DNA from 2 places in the Streptomyces sp. DT190 genome. Region 1 is predicted to be linked to the other one. Evidence: riboswitches for the same ligand, from Rfam matches in the RefSeq annotation. Region 1 holds a riboswitch; the other holds the start of a gene.
The links. A riboswitch is a leader RNA that binds a small molecule or an ion and turns the genes downstream of it on or off. The one in region 1 is predicted to bind glycine.
Positions count from the first base shown of each region.

Region 1 (7,845 bases):
AGTCCGCGGAGAAGTCCGCCGGGAAGTCCATCTGCCTACCGCCTGCCTGAAACCACTGCTGAGTGCGAAAAGGCTAACGGCTCGGGGGGAGGGAGTGACCGGGCCGGGCGGACCGGCTCACGGCCCGGGACCGGCCGCCGGTCCACGGCCGGAGTTCCGGTCGACGCCCTCGGCGGCTCCGTCCACCGGTCACCGGCCCACGACGCGCGTTCCGGTTGCCGCGCACGGCCGGTCCGCCCGCCGGCCGCCGGCCCACGACGCGGGTGCGACGGTCACCGGACTACAGCGCGAGTTCCGGTCGCCGTCCACGACCGATCCGCCCACCGGCCGCCGGCCCACGACACGGGTGGTGCGACGGTCACCGGACCACAACGAGAGATCCGGTCGCCGTCCACGACCGATCCGCCCACCAGCCACCGGCCCACGACACGGGTGCGCCGGTCACCGGACCACAGCACGAGATCCGGTCGCCGTCCACGACCGATCCGCCCACCAGCCCCCGGCCCACGACACGGGTGCGCCGGTCACCGGACCACAGCACGAGTTCCGGTCGCCGTCCACGACCGATCCGCCCGCCGGCCGCCGGCCCACGACGAGGGTCTGCCGGTCCCCGGCCCACGGTGCGTGTTCCGGTTGGCGTGGCCCGCCGGTCCGTTCGCCGGTCGCCGGCCTGCGACGAGAGGCTGCCGGTCAGCCCGTACGGATCGGCTCGCGCCGTCCGGGCCGTCGTGCACCGGGGCCGCGCCGGGACCGCTACCGCGTCACTTCAGCCACAGTCGCGAGCCGCTCGGTTCGTCCCGCGCCCCCGGCCGCGTCACCCCGTGAAGCCGATCCGGCGGAGCGTGTTCGCCGTCTCCCGGTCGGCGAGGACGGCCGAGCCGCAGCCGGAGGGGAGGTCGCCCTGCTCCACGGCGCGCAGCAGGCGGGTCGTGGCCGCGCGGTGGCGCAGGAACGCGTAGCGCGAGACGCCCCGGCCCCGGTCGCGCTGGCCCGCCAGGGCCTGCTCGGGGGTGACGTCGAGGAGGAGCAGGTGCAGCGTGCCGCCCCGGCGGCGGGCCTCACGGGCGAGCCAGCGGCGGACCCAGGCCTGCGTGCCGCAGTCGTGCACCACGATCCCCTCGCCGGAGCGCAGTGCCCGGCGCAGCCCCGCGTAGTGGGCGAGACGGACCAGCGGGCGGTAGGTCGCGTAGGGCAGGAAGCGCGGCATGCGGCGCTCCCAGCGGTCGCGGGTGTCCTGGGAGTCGACGCGCCGGCCCGGCACGGTGCGCCGCATCAGCGTGGACTTGCCGCTGCCCGGCAGGCCCGTGACCACGACCAGGTCCCGGGGTCCGAACAGCAGCGCGCGCGGGCCGCGGCCGGGGCGGTCGCGCAGATCGCGGACGACCGGCGCCGGCACCGGGCCGCGGGCCGCCCCGGCCGGCACCACCGGCTGCTCGGGCAGCGCGATGCCCGTGGTCGTGGCGTACGCCCTGGTCCTGTTCACCGTGATCGTCCTCCCCTGGGGCCAGGTACGGAGTCCCATCCCCGCCGAGTGTAAAGAGAAGGTAATGCCGCAGGCCTCTCATTTCCGTACTCTTCCTGCAACAGGGCTGCTACAGGTCGCTGTGTCCGACGCGCGGGACTCGTGCACTCCCTGTGAAAGGTCCCCCTGCCGCGCCGGAAGGATGCGTGCAATGATGTGCGCGCCAACTGCATACCGGCCGTTTGAATCCGCGCGGGAGAGTTCCCAGCACCGCTGACGCTGGGGCGCCGAAGGAGCAAGTCCCTCCCTTGAATCTCTCAGGCCCCGTTACCGCGCGGGCGAGGCACATCTGAAAAGCGGGCCCTCCCCTGCCCCCGGCAGGCCGGCTCCACCCAAGGTGCAAGCCATGGACCAGCGCGGTCATGGCGAACCTCTCAGGTTCCGATGACAGATGGGGAGGAACGACCTCGCCCGTCATCGCCTTGGGAGACAACGGACTGTGAGCAGTACAGGAGAACTCCGTCACACCGCGCTCGATGCCCTGCATCGTTCGCTGGGTGCGACGATGACCGACTTCGCCGGCTGGGACATGCCCCTGCGCTACGGCTCCGAGCGCGACGAGCACCTCGCCGTGCGCACGAAGGCCGGGCTGTTCGACCTCTCCCACATGGGTGAGATCACCGTCACCGGCCCGCAGGCCGCCGCCCTCCTCGACTTCGCCCTGGTGGGCAACATCGGCGGGGTGAAGCCGGGCCGCGCCCGCTACACCATGATCTGCCGGGCCGACGGCGGCATCCTCGACGACCTGATCGTCTACCGCCTGGGCGAGACCGAGTTCATGGTCGTCGCCAACGCCTCCAACGCCCAGGTCGTGCTGGACGCGCTGACCGAGCGCGCCGCCGGCTTCGACGCCGAGGTGCGCGACGACCGGGACGCCTACGCGCTCATCGCCGTGCAGGGCCCCGAGTCGCCCGCGATCCTGAAGTCCCTCACGGACGCCGACCTCGACGGGCTGAAGTACTACGCCGGTCTGCCCGGCACGGTCGCCGGGGTCCCGGCCCTGATCGCCCGCACCGGCTACACCGGCGAGGACGGCTTCGAGCTGTTCGTGAAGCCGGAGCACGCCGTCGAGCTGTGGCAGGCGCTGACCAAGGCCGGCGAGGGCGCCGGGCTGGTCCCGTGCGGTCTGTCCTGCCGCGACACGCTGCGCCTGGAGGCCGGCATGCCGCTGTACGGGCACGAGCTGAGCACCTCCCTGACGCCCTTCGACGCCGGTCTCGGCCGTGTGGTGAAGTTCGAGAAGGAGGGCGACTTCGTGGGGCGCGAGGCCCTGCGCGAGGCCGCCGCCCGGGCCGAGCAGAACCCGCCGCGCGTGCTGGTCGGACTGGTCGCCGAGGGCCGCCGGGTGCCGCGCGCCGGGTACGCGGTCGTCGCCGGCGGCGAGGTGGTCGGCGAGGTCACCTCCGGCGCCCCCTCCCCCACCCTGGGCAAGCCGATCGCCATGGCCTACGTGGACGCCGCGCACGCCGCGCCCGGCACGCCCGGCGTGGGCGTGGACATCCGGGGCAGTCACGAGCCGTACGAGGTCGTGGCGCTGCCGTTCTACAAGCGGCAGAAGTAGACACTGGCCGCAGGCCGCGGCAACGGCCTGCGCGACCGTCGTCCCAGCTGGACACCAGTCCCCTTTCACAGCACTCCCGCGCGTACAGGAGAATTCAGGCCATGAGCAACCCCCAGCAGCTGCGTTACAGCAAGGAGCACGAGTGGCTGTCGGCCGCCGAGGACGGCGTGTCGACGGTCGGTATCACCGAGCACGCGGCCAACGCGCTCGGCGACGTCGTGTTCGTCCAGCTTCCCGAGGTCGGTGCCACGGTGTCCGCGGGCGAGACCTGCGGCGAGCTGGAGTCGACCAAGTCGGTGTCCGACCTGTACTCCCCGGTCTCCGGTGAGGTCACCGAGGTCAACGAGGACGTCGTGAACGACCCGTCGCTGGTGAACTCGGCCCCCTTCGAGGGCGGCTGGCTGTTCAAGGTGCGCGTCACGGACGAGCCGGGCGACCTGCTCTCCGCCGACGAGTACACCGCGTTCTCCGCCGGCTGAGGGGTCGTAGCCGCATGTCCGTCCTGAACACACCCCTGCACGAGCTCGACCCGGCCGTGGCCGCCGCAGTCGACGCCGAGCTGCACCGCCAGCAGTCCACGCTGGAGATGATCGCCTCCGAGAACTTCGCCCCGGTGGCGGTCATGGAGGCGCAGGGCTCGGTCCTGACCAACAAGTACGCCGAGGGCTACCCGGGCCGCCGCTACTACGGCGGCTGCGAGCACGTCGACGTGGTCGAGCAGATCGCGATCGACCGGGTGAAGGAGCTGTTCGGCGCCGAGCACGCCAACGTGCAGCCGCACTCCGGCGCCCAGGCCAACGCGGCGGCGATGTTCGCGCTGCTCAAGCCGGGCGACACCATCATGGGTCTGAACCTCGCCCACGGCGGGCACCTGACCCACGGCATGAAGATCAACTTCTCCGGCAAGCTCTACGACGTCGTCGCCTACCACGTGGGCGAGGACGGCCGGGTCGACATGGCCGAGGTCGAGCGGCTCGCCAAGGAGTCCCGGCCGAAGCTGATCGTGGCCGGCTGGTCGGCCTACCCGCGGCAGCTGGACTTCGCCGAGTTCCGCCGGATCGCGGACGAGGTCGGCGCGTACCTGATGGTCGACATGGCCCACTTCGCCGGGCTGGTCGCGGCCGGGCTGCACCCCAACCCGGTGCCGCACGCGCACGTGGTCACCACCACGACCCACAAGACCCTCGGCGGTCCGCGCGGCGGTGTGATCCTCTCCACGGCCGAACTGGCCAAGAAGATCAACTCCGCCGTCTTCCCCGGTCAGCAGGGCGGTCCGCTGGAGCACGTGGTCGCCGCCAAGGCCGTCGCGTTCAAGGTCGCCGCCTCGGAGGACTTCAAGGAGCGCCAGCGCCGTACGCTGGAGGGTGCCCGCATCCTGGCCGAGCGTCTGGTGAAGGACGACGTCCGGGCCGTGGGCGTGGACGTCCTGTCCGGCGGCACGGACGTGCACCTGGTCCTGGTCGACCTGCGCCACTCGGAGCTGGACGGTCAGCAGGCCGAGGACCGCCTCCACGAGGTGGGCATCACCGTCAACCGGAACGCGATCCCGAACGACCCGCGTCCGCCGATGGTGACGTCGGGTCTGCGGATCGGCACCCCGGCCCTGGCCACCCGCGGCTTCCGGGCCGAGGACTTCACCGAGGTCGCGGACGTCATCGCCGAGGCGCTGAAGCCGTCGTACGACGCGGAGGCCCTCAAGGCCCGGGTGAAGGCCCTGGCCGACAAGCACCCGCTGTACCCGGGTCTGAACAAGTAGCGCCGGACAACGGCCGCGAAGAAACCTTTCGGGTGCCGTGCCGCCACAAGCGGCGCGGCGCCCACCCCCTCTGCACCACCCCCGTAGTCAGGAGTCACCCCGTGGCCATCTCGGTCTTCGACCTGTTCTCGATCGGCATCGGCCCGTCCAGCTCCCACACCGTCGGCCCGATGCGGGCGGCCGGCCTGTTCGTCCGGCGGCTGCGCAACGAGGAGCTCCTCGGTTCCGTCGCCTCGGTCCGAGCGGAGCTGTACGGCTCGCTCGGCGCGACCGGGCACGGCCACGGGACCCCCAAGGCGGTCCTGCTCGGCCTGGAGGGCGAGTCCCCGCGCACCGTGGACGTGGAGACGGCCGACGAGCGGGTGGAGGCGATCAGGACCGGCGGGCGGCTGAACCTGCTCGGCGAGCACGAGATCGCGTTCTCCTTCGACGACGACATGGTCCTGCACCGCCGCAAGGCCCTGCCGTACCACGCGAACGGCATGACCCTGTGGGCCTACGACGCCTCGGGCGCGGAGCTGCTGACCAAGACCTACTACTCGGTCGGCGGCGGCTTCGTCGTCGACGAGGACGCGGTCGGCGCGGACCGCATCAAGCTCGACGACACCGTGCTGAAGTACCCCTTCCGCACGGGTGACGAGCTGCTGCGCCTGGCCCGGGAGACCGGCCTGTCCATCTCGGCGCTGATGCTGGAGAACGAGCGGGCCTGGCGCACCGAGGAGGAGATCCGCGAGGGCCTGCTGGAGATCTGGCGCGTGATGCAGGCCTGCGTGGCGCGCGGCATGTCCCGCGAGGGCATCCTGCCGGGCGGTCTGAAGGTGCGCCGCCGGGCCGCCAACACCGCGCGCAAGCTCCGCTCCGAGGGCGACCCGCAGGCCCTGTCGATGGAGTGGATCACCCTCTACGCCATGGCCGTGAACGAGGAGAACGCGGCCGGCGGCCGGGTCGTCACCGCCCCCACCAACGGCGCGGCCGGCATCATCCCGGCGGTCCTGCACTACTACATGAACTTCGTGCCGGGCGCCGACGAGGAGGGCGTGGTCCGCTTCCTGCTCGCCGCGGGCGCGATCGGCATGCTCTTCAAGGAGAACGCCTCCATCTCCGGCGCCGAGGTCGGCTGCCAGGGCGAGGTCGGCTCCGCCTGCTCCATGGCCGCGGGCGCGCTGGCCGAGGTGCTCGGCGGCTCGCCCGAGCAGGTCGAGAACGCCGCCGAGATCGGCATGGAGCACAACCTGGGCCTCACCTGCGACCCGGTCGGCGGCCTGGTCCAGATCCCGTGCATCGAGCGCAACGGCATGGCCGCGGTCAAGGCCGTCACGGCCGCCCGCATGGCGATGCGCGGCGACGGCTCGCACAAGGTGTCCCTGGACAAGGTCATCAAGACGATGAAGGACACGGGCGCGGACATGTCCGTGAAGTACAAGGAGACGGCCCGGGGCGGGCTGGCGGTGAACATCATCGAGTGCTGACGCCCCATCGGCGCGGCGTCTCACATCGCGAGAAGCCTGTACCGCGAAACAAGATGGCTGACATCGTTGCACCAGCCATGTTTCACGCGTGAAAGACCGAGCGATGCCCGCACCAGCCACCGGTTCAGCCCCGACGCCCGCCAATCCGAGGTCCCGGGTCCTCGTCGCCAGCCTCATCGGCACGACGATCGAGTTCTACGACTTCTACATCTACGCGACCGCGGCGGTGCTCGTCTTCCCGACGCTGTTCTTCCCGAGCAGCGACCCGACCACCGCGCTGCTGTCGTCCTTCGCGGTCTTCGGCGCCGCGATGGTCGCCCGGCCCGTCGGCGCCGTGGTCTTCGGGCACCTCGGCGACCGGCTCGGCCGCAAGAAGACGCTCGTCGTCTCCCTGCTGACCATGGGCATCGCCACGTTCCTCATCGGCCTCCTGCCCACCTACGCCCAGGCCGGCTGGGTGGCCACCGCGCTGCTCGTGCTGATGCGGCTCGCGCAGGGCTTCGCGCTCGGCGGGGAGTGGAGCGGCGCCGCCCTGGTCGCCACCGAGAACGCCCCCAGCGGCAAACGCGCCCTGTACGGCACCTTCCCGCAGCTGGGCGCCCCGCTGGGCTTCATCATCGGCAACGGCCTGTTCCTGGTCATGGGCGCGCTGCTGCCCTCCGAGGCCGGTGCCGACCCCTCGCAGCCCTCCGACGCCTTCCTCACCTGGGGCTGGCGCGTGCCCTTCCTGTTCTCCGCCGTGATGGTCGCCATCGGCCTGTGGGTGCGCTCCCGGCTCGTCGAGTCGGCGGTGTTCACCAGGACCCGCGCCTCGGGCGGGGTGCGGCGGCTGCCCCTGGCCACCGTGGTGCGCGGCCACGGCAGGCAGCTCGTCCTGGGCACCTTCATCATGCTGGCGACCTACGTGCTCTTCTACCTGATGACCACGTTCTCGCTGAGCTACGGCCGCGCGGCCGAGGACGCCGCCGTGCCCGGACTCGGGTACGACTACACCACCTTCGTCCTGATGATGATCTTCGGGGTGCTGTTCTTCGCCGCCTTCACCCTGGTCTCCGGCCCGCTCGCCGACCGGTACGGGCGGCGCACCACCCTGCTGTGGATCACGGCGGCGATCGTGGTCTTCGGGCTCGTCTGGGCACCGCTGATCGGCCTGGGCACCCTCGGCGTGGTGCTGTGGCTGGTGCTCGGCTTCACCCTGATGGGCTTGACGTTCGGCCCGATGGGCGCGCTGCTGCCCGAGCTGTTCCCGACCAGCGTGCGCTACACCGGTTCCGGCATCTCGTACAACGTCAGCTCGATCCTGGGAGCGGCGGTCGCCCCGTTCATCGCCGTGGCGCTGTGGGAGGCGGGGGACGGCTCGCCGCGGCTGGTCGGGGTCTACCTGTCGGCGATGGCCGTGCTCACGCTGATCGCGCTGTTCCTCGGCAAGGAGACCAAGGACCTCTCCCTGGACGACGGCGAGGCCGCCGGCGCCGGCGACCCGGGCCCCGCCGTGACCGCCTCCGGCCGAAGTTGACGTTTCGACGTCCGGCCGCAG
Region 1 covers NZ_JBNCNM010000014.1:245,940-253,784, forward strand. Annotated here, with positions in the region: gene ACPXCS_RS24580 (enhanced serine sensitivity protein SseB) at 1-31, opposite strand, end outside; gene ACPXCS_RS24585 (AAA family ATPase) at 815-1,483, opposite strand; glycine riboswitch at 1,706-1,805, shown strand; glycine riboswitch at 1,806-1,923, shown strand; gene gcvT (glycine cleavage system aminomethyltransferase GcvT) at 1,914-3,083, shown strand; gene gcvH (glycine cleavage system protein GcvH) at 3,185-3,562, shown strand; gene glyA (serine hydroxymethyltransferase) at 3,577-4,839, shown strand; gene ACPXCS_RS24605 (L-serine ammonia-lyase) at 4,941-6,308, shown strand; gene ACPXCS_RS24610 (MFS transporter) at 6,412-7,824, shown strand.

Region 2 (7,845 bases), on a different contig from region 1:
GGCGACCGTTACCTTCCCATCTGGATCGGACCGGGGGAGGCGACGGCGATCGCCTTCGCCCAGCAGGGCATGGCTCCCGCGCGGCCGCTGACCCACGACCTGTTCAAGGACGTGCTGGAGGCTGTCGGCCAGGAGCTCACCGAAGTGCGCATCACGGACCTGCGCGAGGGCGTCTTCTACGCCGAGCTGGTCTTCGCCAGCGGCGTCGAGGTGAGTGCCCGCCCGTCCGACGCCATAGCGCTCGCGCTGCGCACCGGGACGCCGATCTACGGCAGCGACACGGTGCTCGACGACGCCGGTATCGCGATCCCGGACGAGCAGGAGGACGAGGTGGAGAAGTTCCGCGAGTTCCTCGACCAGATCTCCCCGGAGGACTTCGGCAGCAGCAGCCAGTGAGCCCCGGGTCCGGTGCGGAACCGGACGGCAGGGGGCATCAGCGGCCGGTGAGGCGATGGGGCGGCCCGGCGGACGATGTGGTCCGCGGCAGGGTCGCCCGACGCATGGAGACGGGTGAATTGCCCGCATGTGCCGGTGGCGAGTGAGAGCGTCACACGGTCCGCGCCGAGCGCATTCGGCTAGCCTTTCCCCGCGGTGGGGCACGGGAAACCACTCTTAGGGTGATTATCACTCGGCGTGGCGAGTGTGGCGATCGTTGACGCACCCCTGGTGACTGCCTACCGTCGAGAAGGCAGGTCAAGGACGGAGGTCGGCGTGAGAAGCAGCGGCGGCGGTACGGCTGGGGGCGGCCCCGAGCGCAGTCTCAGGGCGAGCGGTCCGTACCCTCCCCACGGCTCACGGTTCCGCCCGAGCGGGGGATACCCCCAGCCCGGTGACGCGGCCGATCACGCTCCGCAGCGACCGACGGCCGTGCCGAGCAGCGGAGGGACGACGTCCATGGCGTCCGAGCAGATCGGCTATCGCGGGCCGACGGCCTGTGCGGCCGCCGGGATCACCTACCGGCAACTGGACTACTGGGCGCGTACGGGTCTCGTCGAGCCGAGCGTGCGCCCCGCCCACGGATCCGGGTCGCAGCGGCTGTACAGCTTCCGGGATGTCGTCGTCCTGAAGATCGTCAAGCGGTTCCTGGACACCGGAGTGTCGCTGCAGAACATCCGCACGGCCGTGCAGCACCTTCGGGAACGCGGTTTTGAGGACCTGGAGCGGATGACGCTGATGAGCGACGGCGCCACCGTGTACGAGTGCACCTCGCCGGACGAGGTCCACGCCCTGCTCCAAGGAGGGCAGGGGGTCTTCGGGATCGCCGTCGGCGTGGTGTGGCGGGACGTGGAGAGCGCGCTGTCCCAGCTGCACGGGGAACGGATCGACACCGGCGAGACGCTGGTCGGGCCGAACCCCGCGGACGAGCTGGCGCGACGGCGGAACCGGGCCGTCTGAGCCGCTCCGGACACGGTGCTCCCGGTGGCCGCAAGAGGCGGGACGTTTCCGCACCCGCGCTCCAGCCCCATCTGCTGTGTCCGCCGCCGTTTCCGCGGCCGGCGATCGCCTCCGGGGAGGGGCGCAGGAGACCGGGTCGGTCGGCAGGAGCATTGTCAGTGGCGTAGGGCAGCATCGGAGATGTGAGAACCGCGCCCACGATCCTGCATCTCGACATGGATGCCTTCTTCGCTTCGGTGGAGCAGGCGTCCAAGCCGAGTCTGCGCGGGAAGGCCGTGGTCGTGGGAGGGCTCGGGCCTCGCGGTGTGGTGGCCACGGCGTCGTACGAGGCACGGGTCTTCGGGGTGCACTCGGCGATGCCCATGGGGCAGGCCAGGCGGCTGGCGCCCAACGCCGCGTATCTCGTGCCGCGCTTCGGGCTCTACAAGACGATCAGCGAACGCGTCATGGAGCTGCTGCGGGCGTTGTCGCCGCTCGTGGAGCCGTTGAGCCTGGACGAGGCGTTCGTGGACCTGGAGGCCGGTGGAGTGGCCTGGGACGAGGCGTCCGCGAGGCTGGTCGGGGCGCAGCTGCGCGCCGACATCCGCGCCGTCACGGGACTCACGGGGTCGGTCGGGCTCGCCGCCTCCAAGATGCTCGCGAAGATCGCCTCCGAGCAGGCCAAGCCCGACGGGCTGGTGGTGATCGAGCCGGGCACCGAGCGGGCCATGCTCGGGCCGATGTCGGTGCGGACCCTGCCCGGGGTCGGACCGGCGACGGGGGACCATCTGCGGCGGGCCGGGATCACCACGGTCGAGGAGATCGTGGAAGCGGGCGAGGACGAGCTGGTCCGGCTGCTGGGGAAGGCGCACGGGCACGGGCTCTACGCGATGGCCCTGGCGCGCGACGACCGGCCCGTGGTGGCGGAGCGGGAGGCGAAGTCCGTGTCCGTGGAGGACACGTACGACGTGGACATCCACGACCGGGTGCGGGTCGGGCTGGAGGTGCAGCGGCTGGCCGACCGGTGCGTACGGCGGCTGCGCGGGGCGGGTCTGTCCGGGCGGACGATCGTGCTGAAGGTGCGGCGGTACGACTTCTCGACGCTCACCCGGTCCGAGACGCTGCGGGGGCCGACGGACGATCCCGGGGTGATCGGGGAGGCGGCGGCGAGGCTGCTCGACTCGGTGGACACCACGGGTGGCGTGAGGCTGCTCGGGGTGGGGGTCAGCGGGCTCGCCGACTACACCCAGGAGGACCTGTTCGCGCAGGCCGCGGGGGAGCGGTCGGTGGCGGAGGGGGTGGCGGAGGAGCACGCCGTCGCGCGGGCCGAGGAGCAGCCGTCGCTCGCCGAGCGTCGCTGGCCCGCCGGGCACGACGTGCGGCACGCCGAGTTCGGGCACGGGTGGGTGCAGGGCAGTGGACTGGGGCGGGTCACCGTGCGCTTCGAGACGCCCGGGTCGGAGCCGGGGAGAGTGCGTACGTTCCGCGTCGACGACCCCGCGCTGGAGCCGGCGGATCCGTTGCCGCTGGTGTTACGAAGATCTGAGGGGCCCGAGGGGCCTGAGGGTCCCGCGCTCCCCGAGGAGCCTGAGGGAAGCGGGGAGCCCGAGGTGCACCGGAAGGGCTCCGTCGGGCCGGTGGGGACGTCGTCGGGAGCCGCGCCCCTCTACTAGGGGGTGGCTGTCCTGGCAGGCCTGGTCCGGCCTCTCAGGTCGTCTGTTCGTCCGAGCCCGCCAGCTTGCCGAAGGCGTGGTCCGGGAGTGGGGGAGGAGCGGCGATGTCGAGGCCGTAGTGGTGGTAGAGCTGGAGCTCCTGCTCGGGGGAGAGGTGGCGGCCCACGCCGAAGTCGGGGGCGTCCTTGATCAGGGCGCGTTCGAAAGGGATGTGGAGGGCGCCGTCGATCAGCTCGCTGGGCTCCAGGGGGACGAACGCGTCCCTGCTGAACAGGCCGGTCCGTATGGCCGCCCACTCCGGTTCGCCGGTGGCGTCGTCGAGGTAGACCTCGTCGATCGTGCCGATCCGGGCTCCGTTGCGGTCGAACGCCTTGCGGCCGATCAGGTTGCGCGGATCGATATCGGTACGCACGGGACCTCCACAGGCTCGCAATCATCCGTAAGCACTACAAAACGGCAGAATCGGGGAGGCGGCCACTCGAAGGTTCGTGCGTTGACCGCGCTGGTACGCTGGCAACGGCTGCTGACCCCGCGCGGGAGAGTCCTCCGGACATCATCGGAGGCGCCGAAGGAGCAAATCCTCCCCGGAATCTCTCAGGCACACGTACCGCACGGACGAGGTCACTCTGGAAAGAAGAGCGGGTGTCGACGGCTTCCGCTCTCACCGACGGTGAAAGCCGGAGGCCTTCGGGCGATCCGGTGAAGCTCTCAGGTTGAGATGACAGAGGGGGAGGCCGTCCGGGTACCCGCGCCGTGGTGCCCCTCGAAGGTCGTGTCAGACCAGGAGGCCTCCGCCCATGACCGCCCATCGCATTCCGCTTTCCGAGCTCGAAGAGGCAGTGCCCTTCGAGCAGCGCCACATCGGCCCCGACCACGAGGCCCAGGCCAAGATGCTCGCGCAGGTCGGCTACGGCTCACTCGACGAGCTCACGGCCGCCGCGGTCCCGGCCGTCATCAAGAGCGCCGAGGCCCTCGACCTGCCCGGTGCCCGCAGCGAGGCCGAGGTGATCGCCGAGCTGCGCTCGCTCGCCGACCGCAACCAGGTCCTCGGCTCCATGATCGGACTCGGCTATTACGGCACGTTCACGCCGCCGGTCATCATGCGCAACGTCATGGAGAACCCAGCCTGGTACACCGCGTACACGCCGTACCAGCCGGAGATCTCGCAGGGGCGTCTGGAAGCGCTGCTCAACTTCCAGACCATGGTCGCCGACCTCACCGGACTGCCGACCTCCGGTGCCTCCCTGCTCGACGAGGGCACCGCGGCGGCCGAGGCCATGGCGCTGTCGCGGCGGATGGGCAAGAACAAGAAGGGCCTGTTCCTGGTCGACGCGGACGCGCTGCCGCAGACCATCGCCGTGATCCAGACCCGGGCCGAGCCGACGGGCGTGGAGGTCGTCGTCGCCGACCTCACCGACGGCATTCCGGACGAGGTCGCCGAGCGCGAGATCAACGGCGTGCTGATCCAGTACCCGGGCGCCTCCGGAGCCGTCAGGGACATCAAGCCGGTCATCGACCGGGCGCACGAGCTGGGCGCCGTCGTCACCGTCGCCGCCGACCTGCTCGCGCTGACCCTGCTGAAGTCGCCCGGCGAGCTCGGCGCGGACATCGCGGTCGGCACGACCCAGCGCTTCGGCGTGCCGATGGGCTTCGGCGGGCCGCACGCCGGCTACATGGCGGTCCAGGAGAAGATGGCGCGCAGCCTGCCCGGGCGGCTCGTCGGCGTGTCCGTGGACGCCGACGGGAACAAGGCCTACCGGCTGGCGCTGCAGACGCGTGAGCAGCACATCCGCCGCGAGAAGGCGACCAGCAACATCTGCACCGCGCAGGTGCTGCTCGCCGTGATGGCCGGCATGTACGCCGTCTACCACGGCCCGGACGGCCTGCGGGGCATCGCCCGGCGCACCCACCGTTACGCCACGGTCCTCGCCGCCGGGCTCGCGAACGGCGGCGTCGAGGTCGTACACGGCTCCTACTTCGACACCCTGACCGTGCGCGTCGCGGGCCGGGCCGCCGAGGTCGTGGCGGCCGCGCGCGACAACGGGGTCAACCTGCGTCTCGTCGACGCCGACCACGTCTCGATCGCCTGCGACGAGACCACGAGCCGGGCCCAGCTGCGGGCCGTGTGGGCCGCCTTCGGCGTCGAGGGGGTCATCGAGGCGCTGGACGACGCCACCGAGGAAGGGCTCCCGGCCGGGCTGCTGCGCTCCGACGACTACCTGACGCACCCCGTCTTCCACCAGCACCGCTCCGAGACGGCCATGCTGCGCTACCTGCGCCGGCTGGCCGACCGGGACTACGCGCTCGACCGCGGCATGATCCCGCTGGGCTCCTGCACCATGAAGCTCAACGCGACCACCGAGATGGAGCCGGTCACCTGGCCCGAGTTCGGGCAGCTGCACCCCTTCGCCCCCGCCGAGCAGGCCCAGGGCTACCTCACGCTCATCCATGAGCTGGAGGACCGGCTCGCCGAGGTCACCGGGTACGACAAGGTCTCCCTCCAGCCGAACGCCGGGTCCCAGGGCGAGCTGGCCGGTCTGCTCGCGGTGCGCGGCTACCACCGGGCCAACGGCGACGAGCAGCGGACCGTGTGCCTGATCCCGTCCTCCGCGCACGGCACCAACGCCGCCAGCGCCGTCATGGCCGGCATGAAGGTCGTCGTCGTGAAGACCGCCGAGGACGGCGAGATCGACGTCGAGGACCTGCGGGCGAAGATCGAGCAGCACCGCGACGAACTCGCCGTGCTGATGATCACCTACCCGTCGACCCACGGCGTGTTCGAGGAGCACGTCGCCGACATCTGCGCACAGGTGCACGAGGCGGGCGGCCAGGTCTACGTCGACGGCGCCAACCTCAACGCGCTGGTCGGGCTGGCCAAGCCGGGCCACTTCGGCGGTGACGTCTCGCACCTGAACCTGCACAAGACCTTCTGCATCCCGCACGGCGGTGGCGGCCCGGGCGTCGGCCCGGTGGCGGTGCGCGAGCACCTCGCGCCGTACCTGCCGAACCACCCGCTGCAGCCCGAGGCGGGCCCGGAGACGGGCGTCGGCCCCATCTCGGCGGCGCCCTGGGGCTCGGCCGGCATCCTGCCGATCTCCTGGGCCTACGTCCGGCTCATGGGCGGCGAGGGGCTCAAGCGGGCCACGCAGGTGGCGGTGCTGAGCGCCAACTACGTCGCCAAGCGGCTCGAGCCGCACTACCCGGTGCTCTACACCGGTCCCGGCGGGCTCGTCGCGCACGAGTGCATCATCGACCTGCGGCCGCTGACCAAGGCGACCGGTGTCAGCGTCGACGACGTCGCCAAGCGGCTCATCGACTACGGCTTCCACGCGCCGACGATGTCGTTCCCGGTGGCCGGGACGCTGATGATCGAGCCGACCGAGTCGGAGGACCTGACCGAGCTGGACCGGTTCTGCGACGCGATGATCGCCATCCGCGCGGAGATCGAGAAGGTCGGTTCCGGTGAGTGGCCCGCCGAGGACAACCCGCTGCGGGGTGCCCCGCACACCGCCGGCGCCCTCGCCGGTGCGTGGGAGCACGCCTACAGCCGCGAGGAGGCCGTCTTCCCGGCCGGGGTCTCGGTCGCCGACAAGTACTGGCCGCCGGTGCGCCGTATCGACCAGGCCTACGGTGACCGGAACCTGGTCTGCTCGTGCCCGCCGCTGGACGCGTACGAGGACTGATTTCGCCGGTTCGGCGACCGGTTCGGTCACGGGAGGGGCTCCGCGTCTGCGGGGCCCCTCCCGTCTTGCGTCATGCCGTCGCGAGTGACGTTGCGGTCGCCGCTCCCGGCGCCGTGGCCGGCACGGATCGACCTCGATTGACCCGATCGGGGTATGGCCCCTCGCGTATGACGCGATATAGCGTTAGCGGCCGGGACGGGTCGGCGGGGTGCGCCGCCCGCGGAGTTCGGGGGAGTGGCTGTGGGAGAGCTCGTAGGCGGGAGTGGATCGCCCGAGGTGAGGGCGTCGCACGCGGATCGGGACCGGGCGGTGGACGTGCTGCGGGTTGCCGCGGGCGACGGACGGCTCACCCCGGAGGAGCTGGACGAGCGGCTGGAGGCCGCGCTGTCCGCCCGTACGGTGGGTGAACTGGCGCTGTTGACGGGAGATCTGTCCCGGCCGGTGGAGATGGCCGGCGCCGAGGAGGTCGCACGGATCGACCAGGTCGGGTCCGTGACCCGGCGAGGTGACGCCTGGGTGGTACCGCGGCGCCTGGAGATCCGGTCGGCCTGGGGCGAGGTGGCCCTCGACTTCACCGACGCGGTGATCACGCATGACAGTCTGCACATCGACCTGGACCTGCGCGCCGGTGCCCTCAAGCTGGTGACCCGGCCGGGGGTCGTGGTCGACACGACCGGGCTCGTGACCCATTACTCCGCGGTCAAGGAGCGCCGGGCGGCCGATGCGCCCGTCCTGCTGCGTGTGCGTATCACGGGAGAGGTCGAGTACGGGCAGATAGTGGTGCGTCCCCGGCGCCGGCGCCTCGTCGGGCACTGAGGAGCATCCACGGCGCGGCCTGTCCGGGCGCAGCGTTGCCGCCGGTCGCCGCCGCCCGCCCATGACCTCGTCAGGCGGTCCTGGAGTATTTCGGCGTGGAGTCGGGCTACCGCCGCTCGACCGACCGGTGTAAGCAGAGCGTGATGCTCCAGCCCGAGGTTGCGCAGGCCGCGGCGGCCGCGCGGCAGCCGGGACCGGCGCCGAAGCCGGTCGCCTCGCTGAAACCACCTGGTGAAGGCGTACATCGCCCCGGCGATCCGCTGAGAGCGCAGGCCCGGGTCGGCGGGGCTCGCTGCTGG
Region 2 covers NZ_JBNCNM010000036.1:7,673-15,517, forward strand. Annotated here, with positions in the region: gene ACPXCS_RS37580 (bifunctional nuclease family protein) at 1-396, shown strand, start outside; gene ACPXCS_RS37585 (MerR family transcriptional regulator) at 712-1,395, shown strand; gene ACPXCS_RS37590 (DNA polymerase IV) at 1,578-3,047, shown strand; gene ACPXCS_RS37595 (PRC-barrel domain-containing protein) at 3,082-3,459, opposite strand; glycine riboswitch at 3,572-3,667, shown strand; gene gcvP (aminomethyl-transferring glycine dehydrogenase) at 3,845-6,730, shown strand; gene ACPXCS_RS37605 (DUF1707 SHOCT-like domain-containing protein) at 6,971-7,546, shown strand.
Region 2: it holds a riboswitch for glycine, as region 1 does, so the genes downstream of both, gcvP (aminomethyl-transferring glycine dehydrogenase) here and gcvT (glycine cleavage system aminomethyltransferase GcvT) in region 1, are expected to answer to the same signal.